2 regions of the Cobetia sp. LC6 genome follow, and region 1 is predicted to be linked to the other one. Evidence: predicted binding sites of a transcription regulator. Region 1 holds the regulator's gene; the other holds the start of a gene.
The links. Region 1 encodes FNR, which switches genes on or off when oxygen is low (the NO sensors DNR and NnrR bind a similar motif). Its sites were predicted from a motif close to TTGATNTANATCAA; they were not measured.

Region 1 (8,946 bases):
AGCCAATGCAAGGTGAGGCTTTCCGGCAACGGATATGCCGTCACTTCCTCTCGAGTGCCGAAGGGATCGCGGCTGCCCTGACAGATCACACCCGCCATCGGGATAGCCGGCAGATGGTCGATGCGCAACTTGTCGGGCTTGCCCGTGGGATGGAAGGGATAGCCCAGCGCGTACCACCCGACCGGCAACGGCGCATGCGCCGCCTGGGCCAATTCCACCAGCAGATGAGAGGCCACACGACTGCCCATCGACTTGCCGCCAACCAGCCAGGGCAGCGTCCGCAAGCAGTCGACGTCTGCCACACACGCCATCAGCGCCTGACACCAGCGCGCCATCTCCTCGATCAGCCCGGGCAGCCGGGGTGGCGGTCTGCGGCGACGCTCGCAGCGCATCCTGACGAGATAGCTGAAATCGAATGCCAGCCATGCCATGTCATGCGCCAGGCAGGCAGCAGCGAACCGTTGATGGAAGTCGGTCTCACGCCCGGCACCGGCACCGTGGGCATGCAACAGCAGGGCACGCTCAGGCCGTCCATGGATCTCGAGAGGCCCAAGCTCCACCAGCCAGCCTCGCCATGGCCCTCGCGCTGCCAGCGCGTCGTGGGACATGGTCTGGCGAGCAGCAAGCTCCAAGGCGACGTCGGCCAGGCTGGCGACACGAAAGCCTTCCTCGGCGTAGGGGCTGGGGACCTCAGCCGTATTGGACGCATTGGCATCTTCGTCCGATGATGAAGTGACGGCGGGCAAGCGAAATTCTCCTGTTGATCTCGTACGGCTCGCGCCAGACAACGCTGGAACCGATGAGGGGTAAACGCTGCATTCCAGCGCGAGGGATGGCCTGTCAGTCGGTCATGGTCGCGCGTGATATCGCTCAGCGCCAGCTCTGCCGCCCTGAACAGTGGCGTCGGTGATATGGCCGCTCCCGCAGCGCCGCTTCCAGCACCGTCACCACCAGCACTGCGCTTTCGCCCACTGCCGACGAGGTCGTGATATGCGTACAGCTCTTGAGGCTTCGGCCTGCCAACCCTGCGTGAACCATCATCATCACGTACGCCATGATTTCGCTCGCATGGCCGTCATCTGGGGCCTGCTCAGCCTCTGTCTGGCCGTATGGCTCAACCTCATCTGGCTATGGCCCTCGCTGGGGCCGGAAGTGGCCTGGCTGAGCTACGGCCGCCTCGCTCCCTTGCAACATCACCTGCTGCTCTACGGTCTGGGCGGCTCGGCAGTGATCGCCGGTGGTTACTCCATCGCCATGCACAGCGTCCTGCAACGCGAATCACGCACGGACGCCGAGACGGCGATACCGGATATCGCACTGCCCCCTTTCACGCTCAAGCTGATGCATTTCACCTTCCTCGGCTGGCAGGCCGTGGTCGCGCTCGGCGCACTGGCGATTGTCGCAGGCTACTCCTCGGGCCAGTACATGGCCGAAGCCCCCTGGCTCGTCGATCTACTGATGACCCTCGTCTGGCTGGCCGTGGCGTGGGTCTTCTTCACGGTACTGGAACAGCGCACGCTGCGCCGCCTGCCGGTGGCCTGCTGGTACTTCATCGCCGGCCTGATGCTGGTGTTGATGCAGCATGTGCTGATCTCGCTCAGCGTGCCGATCGGCCTGCTTGAATCGATACCGCTCTTCACGGGCAGCCTCGAGGCACTGATTCAGCGCTGGCAGGCCGGGCCACTCCCCGGCGGCATGTTCGCATTCGGCCTCATTGCCTTGCTCCATCACATGGTGATGAGCCGCTCGCGGCGGCCGCTCCACTCGCATCGGCTGGCGACCACCAGCTTCTGGATGCTGGTGCTGCTGGTGACATGGGGAGGTGCTCCGCTGCTGTTCGCGAGCGCCCTGCCAGCCTGGAGTCAGACGCTGGGCATGGCGATGGGCCTCCTGCTGCTGGCACCGGGGCTGGCACTCAGCCTCAATGGCCTGATGACACTCAAGGAGGATTGGCACTCATTGCGCCGGGATCCGCTGATCTGCCTGCTGGCGGCAGCTCTGGTCAGCTTCGCCCTTGCGGTTCTTGAATACAGCCTGCTGTCACTGCCGACCCTCAATGCCCTGGCCTTCAGTGCCGCCAACAGCCTGTCGCCGGCAGCAAGCCTGGGGGTGGTCGCGACAGTCGCCATCGTGATGGCCTATCACCTGCTGCCCCCGATGCGCTCCCTCGCGCTGCTCAAGACCCATGCCCTGCTGGCCATCATCGGCACCCTGCTGTGCATTGCCGCCAGCTGGGCCACCACGCTGCTTCAAGGCAGCATGTGGCATGTGCTGGCAGATGACGGCAGACCGCTATACACCCTGAGCGAGGTGCTGGAAGCGGCCCGCATGCCGATGATGATCTCGCTGGGCGGGCTCGCCTGCTGGGCGCTCGGCATGCTGCTGATGCTCCTCAACGTGATGCGCACCCTGGCTGTCCACAAGAGCGAACGGCAAGCCGCTCATGAGCGCCAGCTCCCGAAGTCCGGCTCGCGGAAGACATCATCACAGCCTGCCATACACCCTGCATCACCCTCTGCCACGCCCCCTGCCACATCCTCGGGAGGGCACTACGCATGAGACATGTCCTGCTCGAACGTCACGCCGGCCTGATGACGGCACTATGCCTGCTCACCATGAGCCTCGGCGCCCTCGCCCAGCTGGTGCCGCTTGGAGCTCACCCCAGTCTCGCCAGCGCGCCCGAAGACCTCAAACCGCTGAGCGCCCTGGCGCTGGAGGGTCAGCGCATCTATCAACGCGAGGGCTGTCAGCAGTGCCACACACGCATGGTGCGCTATCTACCGGGCGACACGGCGCGCCACGGCGATGCGACGACCACCCGGGCACGTTTCTACGACCGCCCTTCGCTGTGGGGCGTCGAGCGCTGGGGGACGGATTTGAGCCAGCTGCCTGCGCAGCATGACGATGCCTGGCAGCGCCTGCATCTGCATGACCCGCGCAGTCAGGTGCCGGGTTCGGCGATGCCTGCCTACCCGTGGCTGTTCGAGCGGGCGTTGAGCGGCGAAGGTATCGCGGCACGCATGCGAGCCCTGCAAGGCCTGGGCGTACCCTACGCGGAAGACGAGATTCTCGCCGCCCCCAATGACGTGCGTGGCACTGCCGAAATCACGGCTCTGCTCGCCTACCTGCAGCAGGCCGCCCCTGCGAGCGACACCGCCAGCCGTGGCCCATGACAGACCCCCTCAGGAGACACGACATGAATCTGCTGGAGACAACTGGCCTCCCCCTGTTCTGGAATCTCTGGGTGCTGGCCCTCACGCTGGGCAGCCTGGTGTTGTTCGCCATGCTGGCGCTGGGCAGTCTTTCGCGCGCTGACAGCGACGAGCGCGAAGGCGATGGCCCCATGCAGGAACATCGCATCAACGGCATACGTCAGCCTGACACACCAGCGCCACGTGCCTGGGGCATTCTGGCACTGGCGACGCTGGCCGCCGCGCTGATCCTGTTGCTCGGCGCAGCTGGCTGAGCCCAGATGGCCAGAGACGGATGACCAGCGACTGATGCCTGAGTGCTGGTCACTGCATACTGACTCGCGCCTTCGGCTGAGGCAGGTCGTCGCGGTATGGTCACGCGGGGTCAACCAGGCCTAAAGTTCACACACCTTGCAACGCCCATGGGTTGGGCAGGATAATGAATTAACAAAATCTAATATTATGGCGTCACGGAATGCGCTGCCTCGGCCGATGAGCGCTCAGACTCTGTCCGCTCGATACACTGCGGCTCAGCAGTGCAGCGGCGGGCGACAAGGCCCCGCCCCACCGTTCGTTGCGCCCGAAAGACCCCTCCCGCTGCCCTACCCCAGGGGTAGCGGTGACATTCCTCAGGAGAGTCACCATGACGGCCAATGCACAGGCATCACACCGCTTGCGCGCCCATGAAGCCCGCTGCCAGACATGTTCGCTGAGTTCACTGTGCCTGCCACTGGCACTGAACATGGAAGATATCGACCAGTTTGACGCCATCATCCGCCGTCGCGCGCCACTCAGAAAAGGGGAAGTCCTCTTCACCCAGGGCGATGCCTTCGATTGCGTCTTCACGGTGCGCTCCGGAAGCCTCAAGCAGATCACCAATGAAAACAGCGGTACGGAGCAGCTGACCGGCTTCTACCTGCCCAGCGAGCTGGCCGGACTCGATGCCATCGACAGCAATTGCTATCCCGGCACCGCGGTGGCGCTGGAGACCACCACCGTCTGCGAGATTCCCTTCGACCGACTCAATGCGCTCTCGGAGCAGATGCCTGAGCTGAGAACCCAGCTGTTCAAGAGCCTGAGCAAGGAATTGCACGAAGATCGCCGCATGATGATGCTGCTGTCACGCAAGACAGCCGATGAGCGGCTGGCGAGCTTCCTGGTCAACCTGTCACAGCGCTTCCGTCGCCGAGGCTATTCGCCATACAGCTTCCGCCTCTCGATGGCACGCGCCGATATCGGCAACTATCTGGGACTGGCCGTCGAAACCATCAGCCGCATCCTGACCCGCTTCCAGACCCAGGGGCTGGTCGACATTCGTGCCCGCGAGGTGCATATCCTACATCTGGATGGCCTGATCGAGCTGGCCGAGGGCGAGTGTCAGGGCGGTCGCTGATGACGCCTGCTGACAGCACATCACGCGGTGCGACACTGCGCTGATCTACCGCAGGACGCCATGTCGGTCCCACACAAGGCAGAAGCCCGCCACGCAATGGGCGTGGCGGGCTTCTGCTTTCTGACAGGCCAGTCGTCAGTCATCGAAACAGTTCGACAACCCAGACAGCCCTGACGACAGAGCGTGTCTCGGCCGCTCAAGCCCCGCTGGCAATCAGCGGTTCTCGAGGCGGTTATAGTCCAGCAGGCCCGCTTCGACAGGGCGATCAGCATAGTTGACGCGCAGCACGCTGTCGGAGAACTGCCAGAAGCGCGGATCAGTCCGGCGCACTCCGATATCGGCCTGCAGGGCGCGGTAGTCCTCTTCGGTCTCGAGTGCCGCCACCCGCTCTGCCAGCCCCGTCAGAGTGTCAGGCGTCAATCGCCAGAAGGCATTCGGGTAATCGCCCGCCACGCCACGCAAGACATCGAGAGTGTCTTCCTCAGGACGGCGGTTTTCCTCCTCATCGAACAGACTGGTGATGTTGGCGTGGGCGGAATTGCGCAGCACGCTGTAAAGGCGTGGCGAGTCATCAGTGCCATCCTCCAGCGCGACGATCGTCACCTCCGGCATCAGGCTGGCCGAGACTCCCTGCACCGCAGCGAGGGCCTGCAGCTCATGTCGCACATGCTCATCCTCGACATTGCTCAGACTGCGCTCATGCCCGAGTTCCGGCGCGAGGCGCTCCTGCATGCGCCGCATCAGGCCAAGGCGGGCCTGGTCCGGCGACGAGAGCTCCTGCGGTGTCCAGACAATGTCACTGGGCGCATCGAACTGCGGCGGTTTCTTGAACAGCAGCCCCCCAAGCCCCGGGCTCACGTCGCGATACCAGCTATCATGCACCGCCTGGCGCTCGCCCGCCGGCAACAGCACCAACAGGTTGTTCTCGCCCTCCATGCGCAGGAAGTCCATGTACAGGCGAGTGACCAGCTGATGCCCGAGATTGCCGTAGACATCGAAGCCGGCGACCAGCAGGTAGTGGATACGCTCCAGCATCGGGTAATCGATGATCCAGCCCGTCTTGGGTACGCCACCGACCAGCCCCTTCATTACCGCCGCATTGTCGAAGTGACGATAGATGGTCAGGGCCGCGTTGGGGTTGCGCCCCTGCCCAGGGCCGTCGGCCCAGCCGCTGCCGTCCCACATCACTCGCGTATCCAGGCGCAGGTCACCATCGCGATAGGCCTGGGACATCAGACGCTGTTTGGCCTTGAGATAGGCGGTCTGCTTGCTCTCGAACTTGATCCAGGAGCTGATAGGCAACGCGTTGCTGCTTTGCTCGGCGGGCAAACTGAGGTTCTTTCCTTCCTCGGCCAGGGTGCGCTCCACCTCCGGGTGACTGAACATCTTCGGATCAGTGAAACCGACCCAGAAGTGATCATTGATCACATCCACCGCGACCTGCCCGCGACAGACCGGCCCCTTGATGAAGCCCATGATGGTGTTCTGCGACTCATCCAGCATGAAGCGATAGCGTGACTCGGCCGGAATGGCCTCGAAGGTCAGGAAAGGATTCGAGGCCGTCTTGAGGTCGTAATCCGGCAGGTCATTCACGGGGTAATCCGGCGTCAGGAACAGCGCCTGCCAACGTTTGAAGCGAGCATCATTGAGTGCATAGGGCAGATGATTCTTGGCCAGGATCGTCGCGCGCTCCTGCCACAGACGGTAATAGACCCGCGGCCGCCCGGCGTCATCGTGGGGCATGCTCGCGCGTTCATCGCCGGTATAGGAGGCGTAGGGTGGGTCGTAGGGACGGCGCGTGGAGATGCGCTTGATCGGCTCGCCCGGCGGGGTGCTGGAACGCACCAGCTTGAAGAAGATCGGCCGTCCATCCGCGCCCTTGATGCCCGGGAAATACACATGGCTCAGGAAGAGATGCTCGTAGATATAGCGATTCATCAGGCGCTGCTTGAGGCTGTCGCCATTGAAGAAGCGCTCGGCCTGCTCGATGTGCGGCATCAGCGCCTGGGGCAGCGGCGCCGGGCCCGTCATCGCGCCACCCTTGGCCAGCCAGTTCACCAGCGTGCGGTGCTCTTCATCACTGACCTGTGGCAGGGCGTAGGGCATACCCCAGTCAGGATGGTCTTCGGCGAACTTGTCGTAGCCCTCGACGGGGGCACATACCTGACTGCGATTGAGCGACAGGTCGAAACGGTCTTCCGGCAGCCGGCCATCTTCCGTCACCGGCAGCGGTACCTTGCGCTTCTGGCTGAGCGCACGGAACAGCACACTGCCCTCCAGATTGGCAGCCGGAGAGTCGAAGCGCTCATTGAGCACCGGTGAGAAGTCCATGCTGCGCCACTGCTCAGTGGTGTCCGCGTCCTCGAACATGCGCGTCAGATTGGCCGCCAGCAAGCGCGTGCCATCGTAGACCGGCGCCGGATTCATGCCGCGATCGATCCCGGCGGCCGATGACATCTTGAGCTGACAGGGAGCGTCGTAGCAGCCATGACAGACCACGCAGCGCGTCTCGATCACCGGCTTTACCTCATCCTCCCACTGACGCCCGGCAAGGCTGTCGTGAGACACCACCCGCTCACGCGGTGACGCGGGGCCGAAACGCTCATCGAGCTGATGAATCGCGACGGCACTGCAGCCCCCCAACAATAGAACGAGCACGATGCTCCAGCGCCAGCGCGGTATGCGCCACAGGCGTCGAAGTAGGTCCGGCATGGGGAACTCCAGCAAGAGGAAGGGATATCGGCAATCGGGCAGATGATGGCGAAAGCGTACCATAAGCATGCTCACTAATTCGGCAAGACTGCCTTTCCAAGCATAGTGAACAATGATGTCAGATTTTTTTGGCGCTACCGCATCCAACTTTATTTTGACGGCGTATGACGTCATGACCCGCCTGAACGAGCTGTCTGACGCAGCGGGTGCCACGATGTTCCTGATCCATAATTCAAAAAATACGGGCCCTGCCCGATAGGAAGCCATCATGACCATGAAGAAGACCGTTACTGCTGCCTCCTTCGCCGCCGCTGCCGCCGCGCTGTTCTCCACTGCCGCTCTGACCTCGTTGCCGGTGCACGCCGGTGACAATGCCGTGAAATGCTCCGGCATCAACTCCTGCAAGGGCACCTCCGAATGCGCGACCGCCAACAGCGCCTGCAAGGGCCACAACGCCTGCAAGGGCCAGGGCTGGTCGTACACTGCCAGCGCTGAATCCTGTGTCGGCGAAGGTGGTACTGTCGTTGAGGGTTGATCCTCAGACGCCTCTGGCGAATTACCGACGGGAGGACGGCACACCGTCCTCCCGTTCCTGATTCTGTTTCTGTCTGAGAGCCTTGGCGAGTGTCTTTCAGCCCTCCTGACTCGCCATCTGCCTCGCCCTTTTCCGCGCCCTCTGCCTTCGCTCAGAAGAGGACTCACACATGACGACAGCGGTCACCACTCGCCTGCCCACGCCCGCCAGCGCCGGCATCGGTCAGGGGCTGGGCCTGCGCCCCGAGTACTACCACGAGATTCTGACGACGCTGCCGGATATCGACTGGTTCGAAGCCATCAGCGAGAACTACATGGGGCACGGCGCCAGCGAATCCGGCGGCATGAGGGGAGGCGGATTGAGCACCGGTGGCAAGCCACTTCATCATCTCGAGCGAGTCCGCGAGCACTACCCCATCGCCTTGCATGGCGTCTCGCTATCCATCGGCGGCAGCCATCCTGTCGACAGCCGTTACCTGCGCGAACTGCGCGCCTTGTGCGAGCGCATCGAACCGCTGTGGGTCTCCGACCACCTGTGCTGGACGCGTACCGGCGCACATCAATTCCACGACCTGCTGCCGCTGCCCTACACCGACGCCACCATCGACCACCTGGCCGAGCGCATCGATCAGGTCCAGAACGCGCTCGGCCGTCAGTTATTGCTGGAAAATGTCTCCAGCTACCTGACCTGGCGCCCTGACGAGATGAGCGAGTGGGAGTTCCTGGCCGAGGTCAGCCGCCGTGCCGACTGCCTGATCCTGCTCGACCTGAACAACATCATCGTCTCGAGCCACAATCATGGCTTCGATCCGCTGACCTATCTGGACGCCATGCCGGTAGAGCGCGTCTGGCAGCACCATCTGGCCGGGCATGTCCGGCAGGAAGTCTCCGGCGGCGAGCTGTGCATCGACACCCATGACCAGCCCGTCCCGGACGCCGTGTGGACGCTGTATGACGCCGCGCGGGCACGCTTCGGCGATGTCGCCACCATGATCGAGCGCGACGACAACTTACCGCCCTGGTCGGAGTTGATGCAGGAGTACGCCGAGCTGCGCCGCCGCAGTGGTCGTCCGCTGGTGGATGCCACGCGCGCGAATCAGACCGCAGACCACGGAG
Region 2 (8,946 bases), 240 kb from region 1:
TTTAGCGCATTGGTGCGTCAAGGGAAAGACATCATTGCAGCGTGTCGGGGTGAAGCGCGGGCAGAATTGTTCAACAATGGGCCTTCACGACTCACCTTGCCCGCCCTCTCGACATGAGATGCCCGTGACCGATTCTCTCGATGCCCTGCTGACACTGCCCGATTACTCTGCGCTGGCCTGGAGCGCGATCATCTTCTCGACCTACCTGACCGGTATCTCCAAGGGCGGCTTCGCCGGTGGCTTCGGCTCACTCTCGGTGCCGCTGATGGCGCTGGCCATCGGGCCGCTGGAAGCCGCCGGTATCCTGCTGCCGTTGTTGCTGGTGATGGACTTCCTTAGCTCCCGCGCCTGGTGGGGCAAGCAGCTGTGGCCGGAGGTGCGCATCATCCTGCCCAGCGCCGCCATCGGCATCGCGGTGGGGGTGGTACTGTTCGATGAGCTGGACGAGAACATGATTCGCGGCCTGCTGGGCGTCATCTCGCTGCTGTTCGCCGCCTATATGCTGTTCAAGCCGACAGCCAGGAAACCGCTGCCACGCTGGCTGGCCATTCCTGCCGGGGCCACTGCCGGCTTCACCAGCTTCTTCGCCCACGCCGGCGCCCCGCCCTACAACCTGTACATGATTCCGCGCCAGCACCCCAAGGAGACCTTCATCGCCACCACGGTGATCATCTTCGCTGGCATGAACCTGATGAAACTGGGCCCCTACGTGGCGCTGGGCGAGATCAACCTCACCAGCCTTTCCACCTCGCTGCTGCTGGTACCAGTGGCTTGGGCAGGTGTCAGAAGCGGCCTGTGGCTGCAATCCCGCGTCAATGAGAAGCTGTTCTTTCGCCTGATCATCATCGCGATGGCGCTGGTGGGCGTGCAGCTGATCTACAAGGCCTGGGGCTGAGGGCCGCAAGGCCCATCACGCCCTGACGACCATTGCCGCCAGCCTTTGAAAACTCTCGGTACGGCCCTTGAGGCCGAGTACTGGAATGCCCCATGAGAACGATCGAGACAACGCCATGAGCGACTCCATGACAAGCCGCATCAGCTACTACCATGCACATCTCTACTACACCGATGAGCAGGGCCTGGCCGCCGCTCGCGAGCTGGCGGGCCAGGCCGAACGGCAGTTTCCGCTGCGGGTCGGTCGCTTCCACGAGAAGCAGGTGGGCCCGCACCCACTGTGGAGCTGCCAGCTGTCATTTGCCCCGGAAGAATTCGGCCGCATCGTCCCGTGGCTGGCGCTCAATCGTGGCTCGCTGGACATCTTCGTGCACGTCGGCACCGGCGACGACCGCTTCGATCACACCCAGGGCGTCATGTGGCTGGGCAACTCGCATACGCTGAATCTGGCAGCCTTCGACAATGATTGACGCCCGTTCATGACCTGACACGCTATCATCGCCTTGCCGCCTTCGCCTTACCCACTGACTCAAGGAAGACCCCATGACTCGACTGCGCCGCCTTTCCTCTCGTGCTGCCCTGCTGGGTGTGATCGCCTCAGGCCTGCTGCTGGCCGGCTGTGATGACAACGAGGTCGGGGACGTCTCACTGGGCCTGTTCACCACCAAGGACATCAAGATCGAGAGCCTGATCGACCCCAAGGTGCCGGGCGTGACCTGCCACCTGAGCAACATCGAGGCGGACCTCGACTTCTCCGATCCCTCCGACATGAGCATCGCCTGCCGCCAGACCGGCCCGATCACCGCGGAGATGATCGCCGACATCGACACCTCCAAGAGTGGCGAGGAGGTCTATCGCAAGTCCAAGAGCGAGCTGCTCAAGAGCCTCAAGATTCGCCGTATCCTGGATCGCGACTCCCAGAGCCTGCTCTATATCGCCTACAGCACCAAGGAAACCAGCGGCAGCTTCAAGCATGCGCTGAGCAGCGTGCCGCTGTGGGGCAGCGACGCCTGGCAGGCACCGGCAGCGCAGTGAGTCACCTCGGCGCCTGAATCAAGCGCCGATTGATCAAGTGCTGACTCATCAAGCGAAAGCTTCACCATCATCCCTTGAAGTTGTGGGGTGTCGCTCCAAGGTCTTGTGCAACGGCTAGCCAGCCGGATTTTCATTCGCATGACGCAAAGGAGTGACACACGATGTCGAGCCCGGAGCACAAGCAGAAGATCTGGAAGCTGATCAAGGATGTGAAGGTCGGCATGTTGGTGACGCAAGGCGATGGCATGCCCCACGCCCGCCCGATGCATCTGGTGCAGGATGACTACGACGGCACCCTGTGGTTCTTCACTCGCGCCAGCGCCGAGAAGGTGTTTGAGGCCAAAAAGGACAGCGAGGTCTGCCTGAGCTTTTCCGATCAGGATGATGGCGTCTACGTATCGCTGAGCGGTCATGCCAACCTGCACCGCGATCAGGGCCTGATCGACAAGTTCTGGAATCCGTTCGTGGCCGCCTGGTTCCCGGAAGGCAAGGATGACCCCGACGTCACCCTGCTGGAGATCTCGGTGCAATCCGGCGAGCACTGGAAGGCCAAGGAGAGCAAGGCCTATCAGCTCTACGAGGTGGCGCGCGCCAACCTCGACAGGGACCACACCCCGAACATGGGCGAGAACGAGAAATTCGGCACGGTGTAAGCAGAAGCCCGAGCCCGTCATGGAGAGCTCTTCATAGAGAGCGCTTTGCAGTGCCCGCGTGAGGCTTCACGCACACGGCCATGCCAGACACGACAACGCCAGCCCTCGGGCTGGCGTTGTCGTGTCTGGCAGCCTGCCGTTTCCAGCAGGCCTGGCGTCGGTGGTGAGGATTCGGGTCAGCGAACGCCTCAGGCCTTCATGTCGAGCACGATGCGCCCCTCGATCTTGCCGTCGATCATGCGCCCGAAGATGTCATTGATGTCCTCGAGCTTGCCGGTCTGCACGGTGGCGGCGACCTTGCCTTCCGCGGCGAAGTCCAGCGCCTCCTGCAGGTCCTGACGCGTGCCGACGATGGAGCCACGCACCGTGATGCCATTGAGCACGGTGGAGAAGATCGGCAGCGGGAAGTCCCCCGGCGGCAGGCCGTTGAGCACCAGGGTGCCGCCACGGCGCAGCATGTTCTGGGCCTGATCGAAGGCCTTGGGCGACACCGCCGTTACCAGCGCCCCATGCGCGCCACCGATGTCGCGCTTGATGACGGCTGCCGGGTCTTCCTTCATGGCATTGACGGTCACGGTAGCGCCCAGTCGGCGGGCCAGCCCCAGCTTGGCATCATCCACATCCACCGCCGCCACGTTCAGGCCCATGGCGCGTGCATACTGCACCGCCATGTGTCCCAGCCCGCCGATGCCCGAGATTACCACCCACTGGCCGGGGCGGGTGTCGGTCATCTTGAGGCCCTTGTAGACCGTGACCCCGGCACACAGCACCGGCGCGACCTCCACGAAGCCCACGCTGTCCGGCAGTCGGCCGACGTAGCCGGCGTCCGCCAGCGTGAACTGGGCGAAGCCGCCATTCACCGAGTAGCCGGTGTTCTGCTGGCTCTCGCACAGCGTCTCCCAGCCGCCCAGGCAATGCTCGCAGTGGCCGCAGGCCGAGTAGAGCCAGGGCACTCCGACACGATCGCCTTCCTTGACGTGGGTGACGCCCTCGCCCACCGCCGCGATGGTGCCGACGCCCTCATGGCCGGGAATGAACGGTGGATTGGGTTTCACCGGCCAGTCGCCATGCGCGGCGTGCAGGTCGGTATGACAGACCCCGGAGGCGGCGACCTCGACCAGAATCTCGCCACGCCCCGGTCGCGGTACCGCGACCTCCTCGATCACCAGCGGTGCACCGAATTCACGTACCACGGCGGCTTTCATGCTGCTATCCATGACGTACTCCTCATCCATTGAAGACTGACGGATATTCAAGACTGACGGATATTCAAGACAGACGAACCAGCAAAGTTGCGGCGGAGAGTTGCGCCGGTGAGTGTGGGCTGGCGCCTGCATGCGCCAGCGCCTATGCCTGCACTCAGACCAGCGCGAAGCTTGCCTTTCCATTGAAACCAGACGCAGCGCTTCCTGCCCTGCGCCAGATCAAGCAATCGGATCTGGCGCGGGCATCGATGTCATTTTCTCAATCAGGAATCGCGGGAGGCGTGCAGCGCTACCAGTGGCGGTGGCACTGCCAGCCAGGCCTAGAAGAAGCCGAGCGGATTGATGTCGTAGCTGACCAGCAGGTTCTTGGTCTGCTGGTAGTGCTCCAGTGCCATCTTGTGGGTCTCGCGACCGACACCGGATTTCTTGTAGCCACCGAAGGCGGCATGGGCGGGATACTGGTGGTAGCAGTTGGTCCACACGCGACCGGCCTGGATGCCACGGCCCATGCGGAAGGCGACGTTCATGTCGCGACTCCAGACGCCGGCGCCGAGACCGAATTCGGTGTCATTGGCGATGGCCAACGCCTCGGCCTCGTCACGGAAGGTGGTGACGGCCACCACCGGCCCGAAGATCTCCTCCTGGAAGACACGCATCGAGTTGTTGCCCTTGAGCAGGGTCGGCTGGATGTAATAGCCGTTGGCCAGCTCGTTCTCCAGCTGCTCGCTGCTGCCACCGGTGAGCACCTCGGCACCTTCCTCGCGGGCGACATCCATGTAGGACATGATCTTGTCGAACTGCTCGCGGGAGGCCTGGGCGCCGACCTGCACGTCGGTGTCCAACGGGTTGCCGCGCTTGATGGTCTTCACGCGCTCCATCACCCGGGCCATGAAGTCGTCGTAGATGCTTTCCTGGATCAGGGCGCGTGATGGGCAGGTACACACCTCGCCCTGATTGAAGAACGCCAGCACCAGGCCTTCGGCGGCCTTGTCGATGAACTCGGGTTCGGCATTCATGATGTCGGCGAAGTAGATGTTGGGCGACTTGCCGCCCAGCTCCACCGTGGAGGGGATGATGCTGTCGGCGGCGCACTTGAGAATGTGCGAGCCCACCGGGGTGGAGCCGGTGAAGGCGATCTTGGCGATGCGCTTGCTGGTCGCCAGTGCCTGACCGGCCTCGGCGCCATAGCCGTTGACGATATTGAGCACGCCCGCCGGCAGCAGGTCACCGACCAGCTCCGCGAGCACCAGAATCGAGGCCGGAGTCTGTTCCGCCGGCTTGAGCACCACGCAGTTGCCGGCCGCCAGCGCCGGGCCGAGCTTCCAGGCCGCCATCAGGATCGGGAAGTTCCACGGGATGATCTGCCCGACCACGCCCAGCGGCTCATGGAAATGATAGGAGACGGTATTGGCATCGATGTCCGCCGCGGTACCTTCCTGGGAGCGCAGGCAACCAGCGAAGTAACGGAAGTGGTCCGCCGCCAGCGGAATATCGGCGTTGAGCGTCTCGCGCACCGCCTTGCCGTTGTCCCAGGTCTCGGCGACAGCCAGCATCTCGAGGTTCTGCTCGATGCGATCCGCGATCTTGAGCAGGATGTTGGAGCGCTCCTGCACCGAGGTCTTGCCCCAGGCAGCGGCTGCCTTGTGGGCCGCGTCCAGCGCGAGATCGATATCCTCCGCACTCGAACGCGGGATACGGCAGAAGGCCTCGCCCGTCACCGGGCTGACATTGTCGAAGTACTCACCCTTCACCGGCTCGACGAAGCGACCGCCGATATAGTTGCCGTAGATATCCTTGAACGTGACCAGCGCATCGGCGCTGCCCGGGGAGGCGTAGATCATGGCGAACTCCTGTTGGCCCGATTCACGAGTGGCGCTCGTGATCGACGGCCTGTTGTTGTCGTTGCTGCAAGGTCGTTGTCGTTGCTGAAAAATCCGTTGTTGTTGTCGTTGCTGCAAGGTCGTTGTCGTTGCTGAAAAATCCGTTGTCGTTGTCGAGAAGTCGTTGTCGTGTCAGCGAAACGCCTGTGTTGGCCCTTCTGCAGTGGCCCCGTTGGAGCTGACCCGCTTCCCGATCCAACAAGCGGTTCTTGATCAGGTGACTCTCACAGTCTTGACCACCGACGCCGATCGCGACATGCCCCCATGGGTGGAGACCGTCTCATCCCTTGGGAGGAGAAAAGCGAGGAGACACGAACGAAGAGAGGAAAGAGAGTAGAGAAGAGAAAAGGGAAAGGGGAAAGCGAAAAGAGCGCCGGAAGGAAATCAGGCTGGCCCGCCCGCCATACCGCGAAGGCCGCAAGGCACGACACCACGCCGTGACGTTATGCTCAGGGTAGCTGTTATCAGCAAGGTCATGATCAGGAAAGTCATGATGAGGATCGTCATGCTCAAGATTTCGCCCGTTACCGGCCAGGAGCCACCATGTACCGTCTGTTGATCGCGGATGACCATCCGCTGTTCCGTGATGCCATCAGTCGTACCCTGAGTCTGAGCGTCGCTGACGCCTCGGCGTCGCCCTACGAGCTGCTGCAGGCCGCCAGTCTCGCCGAAACGCTCAGCCTCATCGATGTGCACGCCGATAACCTCGACCTGCTGCTGCTGGATCTCGACCTGCCCGACAGCCACGGTCTGGAAGGCTTGAGGCGATTGCGCCAGGAGGCAGACTGGCTGCCGGTGGCGATTCTCTCCGCCCACGAGGCACGCGAGACGGTGCTGGAGGCCTTGTCACTCGGCGCGGTGGGCTACCTCTCCAAGTCGAGCTCGGCGGAGGTATTGCGCGAGGCGCTCGCGCGCATGCTGGCCGGAGAGGTCCATGTGCCTGCCCGCCTGATGCGCACCGCCCCGCGGCCGGCACAGGCGAGTCAGTCGGCTTTCTTACCCTCATCAACCTCAGCTTCGGCCTCAGCGCCAGTGCCACCGCCTCAACTCGCGCCGAGCCTCAGTGAAGCGGAATTCGCGCAGCGCTGGCAGACCCTCACCACCAAGCAGCGCGGCGTGCTGGAGCGCATGGTGCTGGGTGAATCCAACAAGATGATCGCCTGGCAGCTGGGCGTGGCCGAGACCACCGTCAAATCGCATGTCTCCGCCATTCTGCACAAGCTGGGGGTCGCCAGCCGGGTACAGGCGATCCTGCTGGCCAGCCACGCCCTGCCTGCCGTATCTGACGCGAGCGCACCCACTCCACAACGCGCAACGCCCCGCCGAGGCGCTAATGAGTGAGGCGCACAGCGGGGCGTTTCATGGGCCTGCTACCCACAGGACTCTTGCCTCTCACAAGGGCACAGACACTGGGACATAGGGCTTGGGACATAGAGCCTGGAACATAGACCCTGGAACATAGGCCTTACATCAGCTCGCCGACCAGCACATAGCCATTGAGCAGGATGATGATCGCCGCGACCAGCACCCCGATGGCCGTCACCCAGTGACGGTTGACCAGGTCTCCCATCAGGCGGCGATTGGCGGTGAACATCAACAGCGGCACCAGCGCGAAGGGAATCCCGAAGCTGAGTACCACCTGGCTTGCGACCAGCACCTGCTGCTCCGGCAACTCCATCAGGATGATGGCGATGGCCGGCGCCATGGTGATCACGCGGCGCAGCCACATCGGTATGCGGAAGTTGACGAAGCCCTGCATCACCACCTGACCGGACAGGGTGCCGACGATGGAGGAGGACAGCCCCGCCAGCAGCAGCGTGAAGCCGAAGATAAGGCTCGCCGCATCCTGCCCCATCAACGGTGACAGCAGCTTGTAGCTCTCGGTGATGGAAGCCACGCCGGTCTCGCCGTTGCCGTGGAAGACCTTGGCGGCCAGCACCAGCATCGCCATGTTGATCAAGCCAGCCAGCGCCATGCCGATGATGACATCCAGACGGTAGTAGCCCATCACGCGACGACGCTGCCCGCTGTCACGCACCCGGATGCGATTCTGGGACAGCGCGGAATGCAGGTAGATGACATGGGGCATCACGGTGGCACCGAGGATGCCGGCCGCCAGGAAGATGGCGTGGCTATCCGGGAAGCTCGGCGACAGCAAGCCATAGATGATCGGCTCCACCGGCGGACGGCTGAGGATGATCTCGAGCAGGAAGCCCGCCGAGACCGCCAGTATCATCGCGCCGATGATCATTTCCATCATGCGGAAGCCGAAACGCTGCATCACCAGCACCGCATAGGTGATGGCGCCGGTCAGCAGCGCCCCTTCCAGCATGCTGAGCCCGAACAGCAGATTGAAGGCCAGCGCCGCCCCCAGGAATTCAGCCAGATCGGTCGCGATGGCGACGATCTCCGCCTGCACCCAGAAGGCCCATACCACCGGACGCGGGAAGCGTTCACGGATGACCTCGGCCAGATTCTTGCCGGTCGCCAGCCCCAGCCGTGCGGACAGGGTCTGGATCAACATCGCCATCAGATTGGCCCACAGCACCACCCACAACAGGGCGTAGCCATAACGGGAACCGGCCTCGATGTTGGTCGCGAAGTTGCCCGGGTCGATATAGGCGACGGCAGCGATCATCGCCGGGCCGAGGAAAGGCAAGGCGCGGCGCAGGCGGCCAGCGACACGGACAGGGGGAGCTGTGCGCACACCACCGGCAGCAGAGGCTTCGCCTTCGCTGCCCAGTGACACGCTTGCGGCATGACGTACGGATTTATCGGACATGACATTCAGCATGGGGGGAAAACCTGCCAGATCAATGACCCGCGAACAGATAAGGAAATATGCGGGAGGCTATGTGACAAGCATACACGCCAAACGCCATTGATTCTCATTAAAAACAAGCGTGATGTCCGATAGGCACCGTCAATCGCCCCTGTGACGGACGCCTATTTGCCATTGTCTTTCTCAGCGCTCCCTCCCAGCCCCTTCTTGTGCCCCCTTAATCTCTTTCCAGCGCTCTCTTGCCTCCCCCTTTACAGCATCTCTTGCAGCACTTCTTCCAGCACTTCCGTGAGCGGCTAGCGACAATTGACCAGCAACTGGCGCAGACGCAGCGGCTTGACCGGCTTGAGCAGAAAGCCGAAACCGAGCGCGCGCGCCCTGGCCTTGAGCGGTGCCGAGTGGTCCGCGCTGATCACCACCACCGGCAACCCCGGCCAGCGTTGTCGCAGGCGTTGCGCCTGCTTGAGGCCATCAGGCTGCCCTTCGCCGAGCTGATG

Region 2: a site for FNR is predicted at 3,997-4,010, ahead of adhP (alcohol dehydrogenase AdhP). Genes of this name have one in related genera too.

What each region holds. Positions count from the first base shown of each region.
Region 1 covers NZ_JASSPL010000002.1:239,883-248,828, forward strand. Annotated here, with positions in the region: gene QQF40_RS04350 (alpha/beta family hydrolase) at 1-746, opposite strand, end outside; gene QQF40_RS04355 (cbb3-type cytochrome c oxidase subunit I) at 1,069-2,559, shown strand; gene QQF40_RS04360 (cbb3-type cytochrome c oxidase subunit II) at 2,556-3,173, shown strand; gene QQF40_RS04365 (hypothetical protein) at 3,197-3,466, shown strand; gene fnr (fumarate/nitrate reduction transcriptional regulator Fnr) at 3,835-4,584, shown strand; gene QQF40_RS04375 (fatty acid cis/trans isomerase) at 4,798-7,296, opposite strand; gene bufA2 (BufA2 family periplasmic bufferin-type metallophore) at 7,565-7,831, shown strand; gene bufB (MNIO family bufferin maturase) at 8,001-8,946, shown strand, end outside.
Region 2 covers NZ_JASSPL010000002.1:4,441-13,386, forward strand. Annotated here, with positions in the region: gene QQF40_RS03410 (sulfite exporter TauE/SafE family protein) at 125-895, shown strand; gene QQF40_RS03415 (DOPA 4,5-dioxygenase family protein) at 1,023-1,364, shown strand; gene QQF40_RS03420 (CreA family protein) at 1,438-1,929, shown strand; gene QQF40_RS03425 (pyridoxamine 5'-phosphate oxidase family protein) at 2,091-2,582, shown strand; gene adhP (alcohol dehydrogenase AdhP) at 2,771-3,799, opposite strand; gene exaC (acetaldehyde dehydrogenase ExaC) at 4,108-5,628, opposite strand; gene QQF40_RS03440 (response regulator) at 6,211-7,008, shown strand; gene QQF40_RS03445 (Nramp family divalent metal transporter) at 7,133-8,449, opposite strand; gene QQF40_RS03450 (ATP-binding response regulator) at 8,746-8,946, opposite strand, start outside.